DNA from 2 places in the Deinococcus peraridilitoris DSM 19664 genome. Region 2 is predicted to be linked to the other one. Evidence: riboswitches for the same ligand, from Rfam matches in the RefSeq annotation. Region 2 holds a riboswitch; the other holds the start of a gene.
What was found. Region 2 has a riboswitch for thiamine pyrophosphate ahead of DEIPE_RS13995 (thiamine ABC transporter substrate-binding protein). Riboswitches for the same ligand answer to the same signal wherever they lie in the genome.
Positions count from the first base shown of each region.

Region 1: linked by a shared signal. The riboswitch ahead of thiC (phosphomethylpyrimidine synthase ThiC) and the one ahead of DEIPE_RS13995 (thiamine ABC transporter substrate-binding protein) in region 2 are both predicted to bind thiamine pyrophosphate.

Region 1 covers NC_019793.1:243,234-250,639, forward strand. Annotated here, with positions in the region: gene DEIPE_RS01010 (thiazole synthase) at 1-49, opposite strand, end outside; gene thiS (sulfur carrier protein ThiS) at 51-245, opposite strand; gene thiE (thiamine phosphate synthase) at 245-880, opposite strand; gene thiC (phosphomethylpyrimidine synthase ThiC) at 877-2,712, opposite strand; TPP riboswitch at 2,845-2,953, opposite strand; gene hpf (ribosome hibernation-promoting factor, HPF/YfiA family) at 3,103-3,678, opposite strand; gene DEIPE_RS01035 (hypothetical protein) at 3,821-4,003, shown strand; gene guaA (glutamine-hydrolyzing GMP synthase) at 4,062-5,579, opposite strand; gene DEIPE_RS01050 (hypothetical protein) at 5,962-7,406, opposite strand, start outside.
Region 2 covers NC_019793.1:2,874,903-2,882,308, reverse strand. Annotated here, with positions in the region: gene DEIPE_RS14010 (GAF domain-containing sensor histidine kinase) at 1-1,028, shown strand, start outside; gene DEIPE_RS14005 (MDR family MFS transporter) at 1,048-2,643, opposite strand; gene DEIPE_RS14000 (MarR family winged helix-turn-helix transcriptional regulator) at 2,636-3,085, opposite strand; TPP riboswitch at 3,190-3,289, shown strand; gene DEIPE_RS13995 (thiamine ABC transporter substrate-binding protein) at 3,349-4,374, shown strand; gene DEIPE_RS13990 (ABC transporter permease) at 4,381-5,940, shown strand; gene DEIPE_RS13985 (ABC transporter ATP-binding protein) at 5,937-6,932, shown strand; gene DEIPE_RS13980 (thiamine diphosphokinase) at 7,045-7,406, shown strand, end outside.

The DNA of each region.
Region 1 (7,406 bases), 1.3 Mb from region 2:
AAAAGGCCTGTCCGGCGATCATCAGGGGATCGTCAATCTCAGGGTGCATATCAACCTCCCGCCGTGACGCGCACGACTTCTATGACGTCACCTTTTTGCAGGGGCACGTCGGGAACACGCGATCCGGCGTAGAAGTCGTCATTGTGCGCGACGGCCACCTTGTCCAGCGCCACGTTCAGTTCCTGCAACAAGGTGTGAAGGGTGAGGCCGGCTCGGTGTGGACGCTCCTGACCGTTGACCCACATCAGCAGGCCTCCGGTTGCCGGGCGCGTAGGCACTGCCGGAATTCATGCGCGGCGCGCGCGGGATCGGGGGCATCAAGAATCGCGCGCACCACCGCGATGCGCCGGGCGCCTGCGGCCAGCACCGCTTCGACGTTCGAGAGATCGATGCCACCGATGGCGTACCAGGGCTGGGGCAGGTGCTTCGCCGCCCAGCGCACGTAGGAAAGGCCCACCGCGCTGCGCCCTGGTTTGGTCGGCGTGGCGTGAACCGGGCCCACCGCCAGGTACGCAGGCCGGTCGGTGAGCGCGGCCTCGGCCTGACCCGGCGCGTGGGTGCTGCGCCCGATCAGCAGCCCCGGCGCGACGGCGCGCGACCAGACGGGCGGAAGATCATTCTGACCGAGGTGAACCCCGTCGGCGCCCGCAGCAAAGGCCACGTCAGGACGGTCGTTGACGAACAGCGGCACATGGTAACGCCGTGCCAGCTCCCCCATCCGTTCGGCCAGCTGCAGGTACGGCAGCGCCTCCCAATCCTTGCAGCGCAACTGCAACACGTCCACCCCACCCTGCAGGGCCGCCTCGACCCGCGTGAGAAAGTCCGCTTCGCCCTGGCCCGGGGTGGGCGTGGCGACCAGGTACAGGTGACCGAGGCTCACGCCAGGACCTCGCCCGGCGCACGGTACAGCTCGCCGCCCTGCGCGCGAAACTCGGCGGCCTTGTCCTGCATGCCCTGCAGGATGTCCTTTTGCAGATCCTGCGTGAGCTTCATGCTGCAAAAATGCGGACCGCACATCGAGCAGAAGTGCGCGGTCTTGGCCGCGTCGGCGGGAAGCGTTTCATCGTGAAAGGCCCGCGCCCGCTCGGGATCGAGGGCCAGATTGAACTGGTCCTGCCAGCGAAACTCGAAGCGGGCCTTGCTGAGTGCGTTGTCGCGCGCCTGCGCCCCCGGGTGGCCCTTGGCGAGGTCGGCGGCGTGCGCGGCGATCTTGTAGGTGATGACGCCCTCGCGCACATCGTCGCGGTTCGGCAACCCCAGATGCTCCTTTGGGGTGACGTAGCACAGCATGGCCGTGCCGTACCAGCCGATCAATGCCGCGCCGATGGCACTGGTGATGTGGTCGTAGCCTGGCGCGATGTCGGTCGTGAGCGGCCCCAGGGTGTAAAAGGGTGCCTCCTCGCACACCGCCAGTTGCCGGGTCATGTTTTCCTGGATCAGGTGCATCGGCACGTGGCCGGGCCCTTCGATCATGGTCTGCACGTCGTGCTGCCAGGCAACCCTGGTGAGCTCGCCCAGGGTGTCCAGTTCGGCGAACTGCGCGGCGTCGTTGGCGTCCTCGATGCTGCCAGGGCGCAGGCCGTCTCCCAGGCTGAAGCTGACGTCGTAGGCCGCCATGATCTCGCAGATCTCCTCGAAGTGCGTGTAGAGGAAGTTCTCCCGGTGATGCGCCAGGCACCACTTGGCCAGAATCGAGCCGCCGCGCGACACGATGCCGGTCCGGCGCCTCGCCGTGAGCGGAATGTGTGCCAGCCGCACGCCCGCATGAATGGTGAAGTAGTCCACGCCCTGCTCGGCCTGTTCGATCAGGGTGTCACGGTAAATGTCCCAGCTCAGCTCCTCGGCCTTGCCGCCGACCTTCTCGAGCGCCTGATAGATCGGCACCGTGCCGATGGGGACCGGGCTGCCCCGCACGATCCACTCGCGGGTCTGGTGGATGTGCCGGCCCGTCGAGAGGTCCATCACGGTGTCCGCGCCCCAGCGGATGGCCCAGACCATCTTCTCGACCTCTTGCAGGATCGAGGAGGTCACGGCGCTGTTGCCGATGTTGGCGTTGATCTTGACCAGGAAGTTGCGCCCGATGATCATCGGCTCGAGTTCCGGGTGATTGACGTTGGCCGGAATGATGGCACGCCCCCGGGCAATTTCGGAGCGCACGAACTCCGGCGTAATTTCACGCGGAATGCTCGCGCCCCGACTGTCGCCGAAGTGCTGGTGGGATAAGTCGAAGGCCGCTTCCTGGCGCAGGTTCTCGCGCAGTGCCACGAACTCCATCTCGGGCGTGATGATTCCCCGGCGGGCGTAGTGCAGCTGTGTGACCTTATGCCCCGAGCGGGCGCGGCGCGGCAGGGTAGTCACAGGAAACTGCAGCTTGGCCTGCGCTGGGTCATCCAGCTGAGCCCGGCTGAAAGTTGAGGTCGGGCGGGGCAGCTCCTCCAGGTCGGGCTGGCTCGCGAGCCACGTGCGGCAGGCGGGCAGACCGGCGGACACATTCACCTCGACGTCGGCGTGTTCGTCGGTGTAGGGGCCGCTGGAGTCGTAGACCAGCACGTCGGGATTGGGCACCGAGCGCGCGAGGCCGCCGGCGTGCAGAATCGTCGGGCTTTGCGAGATCGCGCGAACTGGCACGCGAAGCTCGCCATAGTCTGGATGGGTGAGGTAGAGCTTGCGGCTGCCGGGCAGGGCGCCCGTCGTCACACGAAAATCGGTCATAGACACCTCATTTGGGAAATAGGAGGCCGTCACGCCCGGTGGGGCGTGCTGCTTGGGTAGATCCATGGATTGATCGGTCAGCGGTTCAAAAAAATTCCCCCTCCCAAAACCAGGAGGGGGAAACAACGTCAGTCGCCATTCCCGTCACGCTCCCTCCGCTGGTGTGACCCAGATCAGGTTCAACGGGTTAGGCCAAGGCCCTCTCAGCCCGACGCTTTGTCAGGCACCCCGAGTGACAGGCGTAGTGTGACATCCGGCACAAGGCCCGTCAAGTGCAGGCCGGCGGAATCTCACGATCATCGTGCAGACCACACCGCGTCACGGGTGAAACACAGGGACGCAAGATTTGAGGTGCGGGGGCCGCACCCCGCACCTCCAGGACAGGTTCGTTTACGCGTTGGGTTCGATGAGACCGTAGTTGCCGTCACGGCGACGGTACACCACGGCGCAGCTCTCGGTGGAAGCGTTCATGAACACGTAGAAGTCGTGGTGCAGGGCTTCCATTTCCATCACCGCGTCCTCGGGCGACATGGGCCGCAAATCCACCCGCTTCTGGCGCACGATTTCCGGCGCGGCGTCATCGTCTTCATCGCTGGCAGCAATGATGTCGGTCAGCGGCGCGGCAACCATGCCGCCCGTGTCCTCGACGTTGTTGTCATGGCGGCGCTTGAGGTACTTCGTTTTGACTTTGCGCAGCTGGCGCTCCAGCACGTCGGACACCTTGTCGATCGCGGCGTACATGTCGCTGTGGTGTTCCTCGGCGCGCACGAGGCCGTTGGGGACGTTCAGCTGCACTTCCACACGGTTGCGGCGCATGGTATCGCGGACATCACGCACCTGCAGAACCACCTTGGCATCGGTAATCTGATCGCTGAAGCGTTCAAGCCGTGAGAGTTTCTCGTCGAGGTAGTCCTTCAGTGCGTCTGTGACGTCAACGTCGCGGCCGATGAGCTTGTAGATTTGCAAGGCGACACCTCCCACCGGAGGCCGGCTGATCAGGGGTCTCCGGTACCTCATGTATATCAGGCATGATGGCCCCCTGACCAATTCATGCTTTGCTGCGCCTTTTGGCGCCCGACGCTCAGGCAAAGGATTTACCGTGAGAAGCATGGATGATCCCAGCAGTCTGCGAGCGGTAGCCGCCTATGACGCCGTCAAGAAGCTTCTGAAAGTCCTGCAGGACAAGGGCGTGATCACGGGCGAGGAAGCCTTCGGCGTGCTTGAAGAGAGCGTCGATGACGCCGAAAGCAACCTGACCGAGATTCAGAACGAATCTGACGTACAGAGCTGAGAATCAGGAGAACACCGGACCAGGCACGGAAAGGGGACTCCCCTTCCGTGCCTGGCACTTACTCCCACTCGATGGTCGCGGGCGGCTTGCCGGTGATGTCGTATACCACCCGGCTCACCTCGTGCACGTGGTTCACGATCCTGAGGCTCACGGTGTCCAAAAATTCATAGGGCAGGCGCGCCCACTCGGCGGTCATGCCGTCCACGCTGGTCACGGCGCGCAGGGCCACCAGGTGGCGGTAGGTGCGCTCGTCACCCATCACGCCGACGCTCTGAATGGGGGTCAGCACCGCCAGCGCCTGCCAGGCCTGGTCGTAGAGGCCAAACTCACGCAGCGCCGAGATGAAGATATCGTCGACGCGCTGCAGGATGTCGATCTTCTCGCGGGTGATGTCGCCCAGGATGCGGATCGCCAGGCCGGGGCCCGGAAAGGGGTGGCGGGTGCGGATCTCCTCGGGCAGGCCGAGCAGCAGGGCAATCTCGCGCACCTCGTCCTTGAAGAGCGTGCGGAAGGGCTCGACCAGCTTGAACTGCAGGTCGGCAGGCAGACCGCCCACGTTGTGGTGGCTCTTGATGTTGGCCGCTCCCTCGCCGCCGGCCGACTCAATCACGTCCGGGTACAGGGTGCCCTGCGCCAGAAAGTCGAAGGGACCGTGAATGCGCGCTTCGCGCTCGAAGGCCCGGATGAACTCGCGGCCGATGATCTTGCGTTTCTCCTCGGGATCGCCGACGCCGGCCAGAGCCGACAGAAACACCTCGGAGGCGTCCACCGTGACGAGGTTGACGCCCAGCGGCCGCAGGGCGTGTTCCACCTGTTCACGCTCGCCCAGGCGCAGCAGGCCGTGGTCGATGAACACGGCGGTCAGGCGCTCTCCGACGGCGCGCGCCAGCAACAGTGCCAGCGTGCTGGAGTCTACCCCGCCCGAAATGCCCAGCAGCACACGGCCCTCACCGACCTGCTCCTGCACCTGCGCGACGAGCTCATCGACGATGTGCGCGGCCGTCCAGTCACGCGCGGCCGCGCAGGAATCGAGAAAGTTGCTCAGCAGCGCGCCGCCCTTGGGGGTGTGCACGACTTCCGGGTGAAACTGCACTCCATAACGGCGCGCCGCACGGTTCTCGATGGCGGTGACCGGGGTATCGCTCGTCGTCGCCACGACCTCGTAACCGGACGGAAGGCGGGTCACCGAGTCGCTGTGGCTCATCCAGGCCACGAACTCACCGGCCACGCCATCAAAGAGGTCGCCGTGGTACTCGGCCAGCTCGGCCTTGCCGTACTCGCGCTTTCCGGCGCGCTCAACGGTGCCCCCGGCGGCCATGGCCAGGTACTGCATGCCGTAGCAGATGCCCAGCACCGGCACGTCGAGGTCGAGCACGCCGTCGGCAGGTCGGGGTGCGCCCGGATCGTAGACACTGCTGGGACCGCCCGAGAGCACCAGTCCGACCGGGTTTTCCTGCTGAATGCGCTCGAGTGGGGCGTTACCGGGCAGAATGACGCTGTAGGCGCCCAGCTCCCGAAAGCGACGGGCAATCAGGCGGGTGTACTGGCTGCCGAAATCGAGGATGACAAGACTCACGGGGGCATTTTGACACGGCGCGCGGCGTGACGCCTCCTGTAACGTTGCGCTTCAGTCAAAAAAGCGGCCAAAGATTGCGTTCAGCATCCTCCCTGGCGGGCATTCGAGCGGTGCGGGACGCCAGCTTCGTCGACCCTGAGCACTGCCGGGCCGTCAGGGGGTGGACTCGGGCCGCGTGATTCTCAGGCTGCCGATTTACCGCATCGCGTTCCATGCCCGGCTGTTCAGGACGTTTTTCTCGGTGGCCTTTCACGTGAAATCACCCGAAGTACGGCGATCACCGGGAAAGTTTCACGGCGCACCGATCACCACAATGCGGGAAGGTCACCGGGCTTTGTCTGGCTGATCCTGCACGCCAGCCGAGGCCCGTGCAGGCCGATTGTCAGCGGGCCACTTCGATGATGACCGGCTGGCGGGTGGGAAGCTGCAACTGCAGCGTCTGAGCACGGTACCCCTCGGCCAGCAGGCGCAGCGTGTAGCGTCCGGGGGCGTTGGGAAACTGGACGGTGCCAGGAACCGTGCTGAGCAGCGCGCCTGCCTTGAGTCCACTCCCGGCTGGTGCCTGGATCACTTCGAGCCGTCCCCGGACGTTCTGCGCGCCCCGCACCTCGAACTGCACGCGGCAGCACTCTGCGGGCACTTCGCGAGGACCAGCCGTCATGAAATACGAGACGACGAAAAGGGGCAGCAGCACGACGGCCAGGTAGCGCCAGTGGGAAGCGATCCATTCCAGCCACGGGACCTCACGCGCTCTGTCGGTACCGGGGCCGCTCTTCACGACACGCCATGAATCGTCTTCATCCCAGCCAATGCGGATCGGCTGTCCGCGTGGTGAAACAGCCTGGGGCGAGGGACCCCGCTCGCTCGGTGCCGGTCGTCGGAGCGCTTCCTCGGGGGAGCTCAGCCCTTCGATGATGACCGAGGCTCCCAGAGGACCGGGCGGAGCGTCAGTTTCTTCGGGCCCAGCCTGAGCCGCGCGCGCGACTGCTGGAGCGCCCGATTCCACACCGCTCGGTCGCGGATGGATGACCACCACCTCTGGCCGGGCGGGGTCATCAAAGGAGTCGTCGATCAAGAGTGCGGGACCTTTGATCAACGCGCTTTCACGCCGGTCTACCACGAGGTCCTGGGCTTCGACGATGACCGTGGCCGCTGGCAAGGCTGCCGCTTCTTGGGTGGGAATTTCCGGCCCCGTCGTCGGGGCGTGCGCTCCCTTCGTTTCATCCGGCAAGGCCGGCTGGCCGTCTGCACCTCCAGGAACGACGCGAACGCCGACGCTGACGCGTGCGTCACCGCCATTCGCGTCCAGTCGCTCCAGGGCCGACCGGGCCGTCCCACGGTGAACGGGATCGTCGCTGAGCAGGTGCGACAGTTCAGCCGGAAGCCCACCCAGACGCTCGAGGGTACGGCCCAGAATGAATAGGTCCGTTTGGGGTGTGCGTCCGCCTTCCGGCGGGTCGAAGCCGCCCCCCAGTTTTGCCCAGGGCAGGGCGGCTCCCGCGAGGCGTACCCCGGCGTCGGTCGACCACAAGTTCGCGGGAAGCGGCGCGCCGTGCGTGAGACCGCGCTCGTGCAGCCAGGCCAGGGCGCTCAGGGCACCTCGCATCGTGAGCAGCCGGTCAGTGGCAGGGTGCGCCGACAGCGGCAGCGCCGCGACCGCATACGCGTCTTCACCCTGAGTTCCGAAGTCGCTGTAAGGCACAAAAAAATGATCGTCCAGGGCAGGCAACGGCTCGACGGGCTGCAGCGAATGGGGAAAGACAAACAGCAGCACCGGCATGCCGGTCACCCGGTCCACACCGCGCACCGTGCTCACCACGCCCTGCT
Region 2 (7,406 bases):
GCAACCTGCGCTCCGGGCCGCTGCAGGCGATGGTGAACGCCGGGCTGCCGCGCGAGGCACTCGGCCTGGGGACCTCGTGGGCCGCCCGACGCCCCTGGTATCAGGACTCCTTCCCGGAAACGGCCGAGGCTCCACGCGACTTGATGGGGCACGTGCAGGCCCGCGCGATCCTGCCGCTCGAGATCGGCGGTAACATGGTCGGCCTGTTCTGCGTGGGTCTGTTCCAAGAGCGCCACTGGACGCCGACCGACCGGACAGTGCTGGAAACCGCCGTGCGCAACCTCGGTCTGGCCCTGGAGCGTGCCGAGGCAGTCCGCGAGCTTCAGACCCAGCAAGCCCAGCTGCAGGCCGCCAACGAGGAACTGGAGGCCTTTGCCTACTCGGTGTCGCACGACCTGCGCACCCCCGTGCGGCACATCACGGGCTTTAGCAGCCTGCTTCGCCAGGCGCTGGGCGCCGGACTCGACCGCAAAACCGAGAAGTACCTCTCGGTGGTGGAGGGCGCAGCGGGACGCATGAACAGCCTGATCGACGCAATGCTGGAATTATCGCGCACCTCACGCCTGCCGTTGCGCCTGGAAACGGTGAATCTGGCAGAACTGATGGAACACGTGCGCCAGGAGTGCGAGGCAGATTTGGCCGGACGGCAGGTGAACTGGAAAGTCAGCGGTCTTCCCGAGGTGCAAGGCGACCGTCAGACCCTGCACCAGGTGCTGGTCAACCTGATCTCGAACGCGCTCAAGTACAGCCGAACACGCGAGGTGTCGCGAATCGACGTGTGGGCCGAGGAGCACGAACACGGCTGGGCCATCTTCGTGCGCGACAACGGGGTGGGCTTCGACCCTGCACACGGCAGCAAGCTCTTTGGAGTGTTTCAGCGCCTGCACCGCCAGGAAGAATTCGAGGGCACCGGGGTGGGCCTCGCCAACGTCCGGCGCATCGTTCACCGGCACGGCGGGCAGGTCTGGGCCGAAGGACGCCCGGAAGAAGGAGCGACCTTTGGTTTTTCGCTCCCCAAGCCGGGCTGAGCGTCGGTCACGCGCCCGCTCAGTCCGTGGAGGCCGCCTCGGTCAGGCGGGCTTTACGGGTCCGGCGAGGACTTCCCTGCAGCCGCACCTCGGGCAGGCCCAGCACGACCAGCAGGCTGATCAGGCTCAGCGCGGCGGACAGCAGGAAAATTTCGGAAAGGGCCAGCGACAGCACTTCGCGCAGTCCGCGCAGGACGCCCTCGACCAGTTGATGACCGCCAACGGCCTCGATTTGCCCCTGCAGACGCGAAAGCTGATCAGGGCTGGTCAACAGCTGCGGACTGGCCACTTCGTCTTGCAGCTGTGCGGGCAGACGGCTCGCCGCGGACGGCAGATGGTCTTTCAGGTCGTGGGTGAGGTGGGCGGTCATCAGGGTGCCGAACACCGCCACGGCCAGCGTACCGCCGATCTGCCGGAAGAACTGGTTGGCGCTCGTGACCATGCCGAGTTGCTCTGCGGGGGTGGCGTTCTGCACGGCTAGGGTCAGCAGCGAATTGACCGGACCCATACCCAGGCCCAGCAGCACCATCACAAGGGTGGCCTGCCACGTGGGCGTGTCCACGCCCAGGCGGCTGGTGAGATACAGCGCCACGGTGGTGCAGGCCACCCCAATGACCACCAGCGTCTTGTAGCGGCCTGAGCGCGATACCAGCTGACCGGCGATGGTGCTGGTCAGCACCAGTCCCAGCATCAGGGGCGCCAGCACCGCTCCTGATCCGCTGGCAGAGCTGCCACGCACGCCTTGCATGTAGAGGGGCAGGTAGAGGATGGCCGCGTTGAGTCCGGCGGTGGTGAGAAAGCCGGTGACGTTGGCCACCGCGAAGGTGCGGTTGCGCAGCAGTTGCAGGTCGATGATGGGATGGGTTGCGCGCAACTGGCGCCACGCGAAGGCCACCCCGAAGGTCAGCGCGGAGGCCAGCAGGCCCAGCATGACCGCAGAAGTCCAGGGGTACGCGCTTCCGCCCCAGCTCAGGGCGAGCAGCAGCGGCGTGACACACAGCACCAGCAGGGCGGAGCCCGGCAGGTCGAGCGCGCGTGGGGTGCTGGCGCGCCGGGCCTGAATGAAGCGCGCAATGATCACAAAGGCCAGCACCGCGAAGGGCAGATTGACGAAAAACACCCACCGCCAGCCCAGGTGGTCGGTCAGGAATCCGCCGACCAGCGGTCCGACGATGCTCGAAATGCCCCACACGGCGCCGGTGTAGCCCTGGTACCGGCCTCGCTCGATCGGGGTGAAGATGTCGCCGATGGTCACAAAGGCCATGCTCATCAGGGCGCCGCTGCCCAGCCCCTGCAAGGCGCGAAAGGCAATAAGCTGCTCCATGCTCTGCGAAACGCCGATCAGCACCGAGCCCAGCGAGAAGATCACGATGCCGCTCAGCAGCACCGGGCGGCGGCCGATGTTGTCGCTCAGCGTGCCGACGAGGGGAATGATCAGGGTGGAGGTGAGCGCGTACGCGGTGAATGCCCAGGCGTACAGATCAAAACCCCCGAGATCGGAAATTACGCGCGGCATGGCCGTACCGACGACCGTCAGGTTGAGCGAGGCCAGAAACAGCACGGTCAGCACGCCAAAGAAAGCCAGTCGCTTGTCGCGGGGTGACAGGTCAGACACGGGCGACCTCGCCTTGCAGGTGCCCTTCCAGCGCGCGCAGCGCCTCCACGGCTTGCGCGACCACCTCGGGTGGCAGGTGAGCGTAGCGGGCAGCCAGGACACGCCGGGTTTCGTCACGGCGGCGCTGCAGCGCCGCCGTTCCCCGCCCGGTGAGCACCAGCCGGAAACGCCGCAGATCGTCGGGATCGCTTTGGCGCTCCAGAAAACCGTGCTCCTGCAATCGGGTGATCAGGCGCGTGACAGTCGCTGCCGGAAGATACTGGCGCGCGGCGATGACCCCGGGGCTGGTTTGGCCTTCGCTGATGCTGATCAGCACCAGCAGTTCCTTGATGCCGAGGCCGAGCGATTCTTGCAGCGGTTCGTCGATTTCATTGTGCAGCAGTCGACCGAGGCGGATCAGCAGGCGGGTCATGTCGAGCAGTTCGGGAGCGGTAGATGACATACTTCCATTTGAAAATATTTCACTTGGTAAAGATAGGACCCAGGCACCTTGTGCGGCGGGTGGCCGCCGCACACTGCACCGACCGCAGCTGAGCTATACTCCTGGGGCGTCACCGGGGGTGTCCCGCGCTCATGCGGGACTGAGAAATACCCCAGGAACCTGATCCAGTTCATGCTGGCGGAGGGAGCGTGACCGCGCCGTGAACCCATCGGCGGACGCACGTTGCTCTACCCTTCCCCGAGCGGACGCAAGGGGGCTTTCTTATGCTGCGAATTTTGGTTTCCACCTTTCTGCTGAGCGGTCTGGCTTCTCAGGCCCTCGCCGCCGAACTGAGTGTCATCACACACGACTCCTTCAGCGTCGACAAGAAGCTTCTCGCCCAGTTCGAAGCGGCCCACAACACCAAGGTCCGCCTGATCAAGGGCGGAGACACGGGCGCAATGGTCAACAAGCTGATCCTGACCAAGGAGGCGCCCATTGCCGATGTCGTGTACGGCATCGACAACACCCTGCTCGGCAAGGCGCGGGCGGCGGGCATCCTGGAACCGTACAAGAGCCCGCAGGCCAAGAACGTTCCCGCGCGCCTCACGCTGACCTCCGACGGGCTGCTCAACACCGTCGACTACGGTTACGTCGCCCTCAATTACGACAAGGCTTACTTCGAAAAAAACAAGCTGGCCTTGCCGAAAAGCCTCGATGACCTCACGAAGCCCGAGTACCAGGGCATGCTGGCCGTGCAGAATCCTGCCACGTCGAGCCCTGGTCTGGCCTTTTTGCTTGCCACGGTCAAGCACTTCGGTCCCGAAAAAGCCTGGACCTGGTGGAAGGCCATGAAAGACAACGGCCTGAAAGTCACCCGCGGCTGGAACGACGCGTACTACACCGAGTTCACCCGAGCGGGCGGCAAATATCCCATCGTCGTGAGTTACGCCTCCAGCCCCGCCGCCGAGGTGTTTTACAGCGAGAAGAAAATCACCGAGAGCCCCACCGCCAACCTGTTCCTGCCGGGCAGCACCTTTTTGCAGCTCGAAGGTGTGGGCATCCTGAAGGGCACCAAGCAGCGCGAACTGGCACGCCGGTTCGTGGACTTCATGCTCTCCCCGGAGGTGCAGGCCGATTTTCCGACGCGCATGTGGGTCTACCCGGCGCGTGAAGGGGTCAAGCTCGACCCGGTGTACCAGCACGCCCAGACGCCTCAGGGTGTGACAGCCCTGGGAGCAGCCGAGATTCGCATGAACGCACAAATCTGGACGGATACCTGGACGCGCCTCGTCGTGCGGGGGCGCTAAAGTCCGGTGAACCCCAGGGCGCCGCGCCGGGCCACCCTGCTGGGATGGGGGCTGGCGACGCCGGCCCTTGTCCTGCTGGCGGCCTTTCTGGTGCTGCCGCTGGGACGCCTGCTGCAGGAGGGCGGCGTGGCCTGGCACGCCTGGAGCGAACCGTATTACCAGGAGCGGCTGGCCTGGACGCTGCGCCAGGCAGTGGGCACTTCGGCGCTCGCGGCCCTGCTGGGTGTGCCGCTGGCGTACCTGCTCTCGCGTTTTGACGTGCCCTTCAAGGCGTCCATTCTGCGTGCGCTGCTGCTGCCGTTCGTCACACCCACCCTCGTGGCCGCCATGGGGCTGCTCGCGCTGTTCGGGCCGCGCGGCTACAGCGGGCTCGACCTGACCGAAAGCGCCGCCATCGTGATTCTCGGCAACCTGTTTTTCAACTTGCCCTTGATGGTGCGGCTGTCATACGCCGGCTTCGCGCGTGTTCCCCCCAACCTGATCGCCGCCGCCCGCACCCTGGGCCAGTCGCCCCTGCGCGCGGCCCTGTCAGTCGCGCTGCCGCTCGCGCTTCCCGGACTGCTGGCCGGGGCCACCCTGGTGTTTTTGTACAGCGCCCTCAGTTTCGGTTTGCCGTTTCTGCTGGGGGGCAGCAAGTACGCCACGCTCGAAGTCGAAATCTACACCCTCACCGCCTATGAGCTGCGTCTCGCCGACGCGGGAGCGCTGGTCGGCGTGCAGCTGCTGGTGACCATTCTCGCCACGAGCGCGTACCTGTGGCTGGCCGCCCGCAGCGTGGCCCTGCAGCCAGGCCGTCAGACGTTGCCGAGGGCGCGCGGAAGCGTCGCGTTGCTGCTCGCCGCGTTGCTGCTCGTGACGCTCGCGGTGTGCTTCGGCCCGCTGCTGGCCGTGGCCGTGCGCTCCTTCGTGGGCATGGACGGCTTCACCTCGGTTTTCTGGCGCGGACTGTTTCGTGAGCACGAACCCAGCCTGAGCCTGATGCTGCGCAACACCCTGACCTTTGCCTTCGTGGCCCTGGCGGGCGCGCTGTTTTTCGGCGGTCTGCACGCGCTGGGAACCTGGCGCGCCCGTTCACGCCTGCTCGATCTGTTGTCGCTGCTGCCCCTGATGGTCTCCCCGATCAGCCTGGCCGTCGGGTATCTGCTCCTGTACCCACGGCTGCGCGCCGAATTGCCACTGCTGCTGGCCGCCTACGTCCTGCTGGCCGCGCCGCTCGTCACGCGCAGCCTGCTGCCCGCGTTGCGTGCGCTGCCCGTGCAGCTGCTTGAGGCGGCACGGAGTCTGGGCAGCTCTTCGCCACGCGCCTGGCGAACGGTGGCGCTTCCGCTGGTGGCACCAGCCCTGCGCGGCGGGGCCGCCCTGGCGCTGGCAACGGTACTGGGAGAGTTTGCCGCGACACTGGTCCTTTCGCGGCCCGAATGGGCGACCCTCAGCATTGGCATTGCCGAACGCCTCGCGCGCCCGGGAGCGCTCAACCTCGGCGAAGCGTGCGCGCTCGCGACGCTGCTGATGGGGCTATCGCTGGCGAGCTTCACGCTGCTGGGCGGCAAAGGGGAAGTGGCGTGAGCGCGCTCGCCCTGGACGTGCGAGAAGTCCACAAGCACTACGGCGGTGTGCGGGCCCTGCAGGGCGTCTCACTGTCGCTTCCAGGGGGTGAAACCCTCGCACTGCTCGGGCCGAGCGGCTGCGGGAAAAGCACCCTGCTGCGACTGGTGGCCGGACTCGAACACCCGGACGCCGGACACATCGTGATGGACGGCCGTGACGTCACCAACGCGCCTCCCGAGCGGCGCGACCTTTCGCTGGTGTTTCAGGAGTATGCACTGTTTCCGCACCTCAGCGTGCTGGGAAACGCCGCCTACGGTCCGCGGGCGCGCGGTCTCCCGCGTCATGAAGCACACACGCGCGCCCGTGCGGCCCTCGCCCTGGTGAGCCTGGCACAGCTGGAGAGGCGGCGCGTCTCGGAGCTGTCCGGCGGCCAGCAGCAACGGGTGGCCCTGGCACGGGCCCTGGCGCCCCGGCCCCGCCTGCTGTTGCTCGACGAGCCTCTTTCCAACCTCGACGAGCGCCTGCGCGGCGAACTGCAACTGGAGCTGCGCGCGCTGTTCGCGCGGCTGGACGCCAGCGTGCTGCTGGTCACCCACGATCAGCGCGAAGCGCTCGCGCTTTCGAACCACATGGCCCTGATGCGCGCCGGGCGCATCGTGCAGTCGGGAAGGACCGCCGACGTCCATGCCCGGCCACATAGCGCCTGGGCGGCAGCATTTCTGGGGCACCGCAACCTGCTGCCTCGTGGCCGCGAGGTGCTGCTGGTTCCCGAGGAAGCCATCGAACTCGACGCGGGTGAGCCCTATCCCGTGTCCGAAGCGCGCCCAGGCGACAGTGGCGTGCGCCTGCGGGTATCCCATGACTGGGGCGAGCTGCAGCTGCACCTCAGTGCCCGCGAGGCGCAGCGAAGCCTGACGTTCGACCGGGCCTTTGTGCGCCTGCGGGTGCGCCAGGAAGCCTGTCGTCTGCTGCCCGACGACCTCGCCGACCCCCCGGGCGGTCAGGCGTGATACAACGGTCCACGATGTCCGGTCTGTCCCCGCTTGCCTTCGACGAAGCGTTTCTCTACGAAGAGCTGCCTTCCCTTCGAGAAGCGCACGAACCGAAAGCGCACGAACCGGCGTGAAGGTCTGGATTCTGGCGGGAGGCCGCCTGGTCGCCACGCCCGAACTCATGCGGCTGCGCGCCGTGCCGCCCGCCCTGGTCGTGGCTGCCGATGGAGGCATCGAGCACGCCCAGATGCTGCAGGTCACGCCCCACCTCTGGGTGGGTGATTTCGACTCCAGCCTCCCCACCGACCCTCGCTTCACGCACATTCCCCGTCAACCGGTGGCACGCGACAAGGATTTCACCGACACCGAACTGGCACTGCACGTCGCCCGGGAGCGTGGCGCTTCGGAGGTGACCGTGTGGGGTGCATTCGGTGGACGCTTCGACCACACGCTGGCTTTGGCCCTGCTGAGTGTGCGGACGTCGCAGGCGGG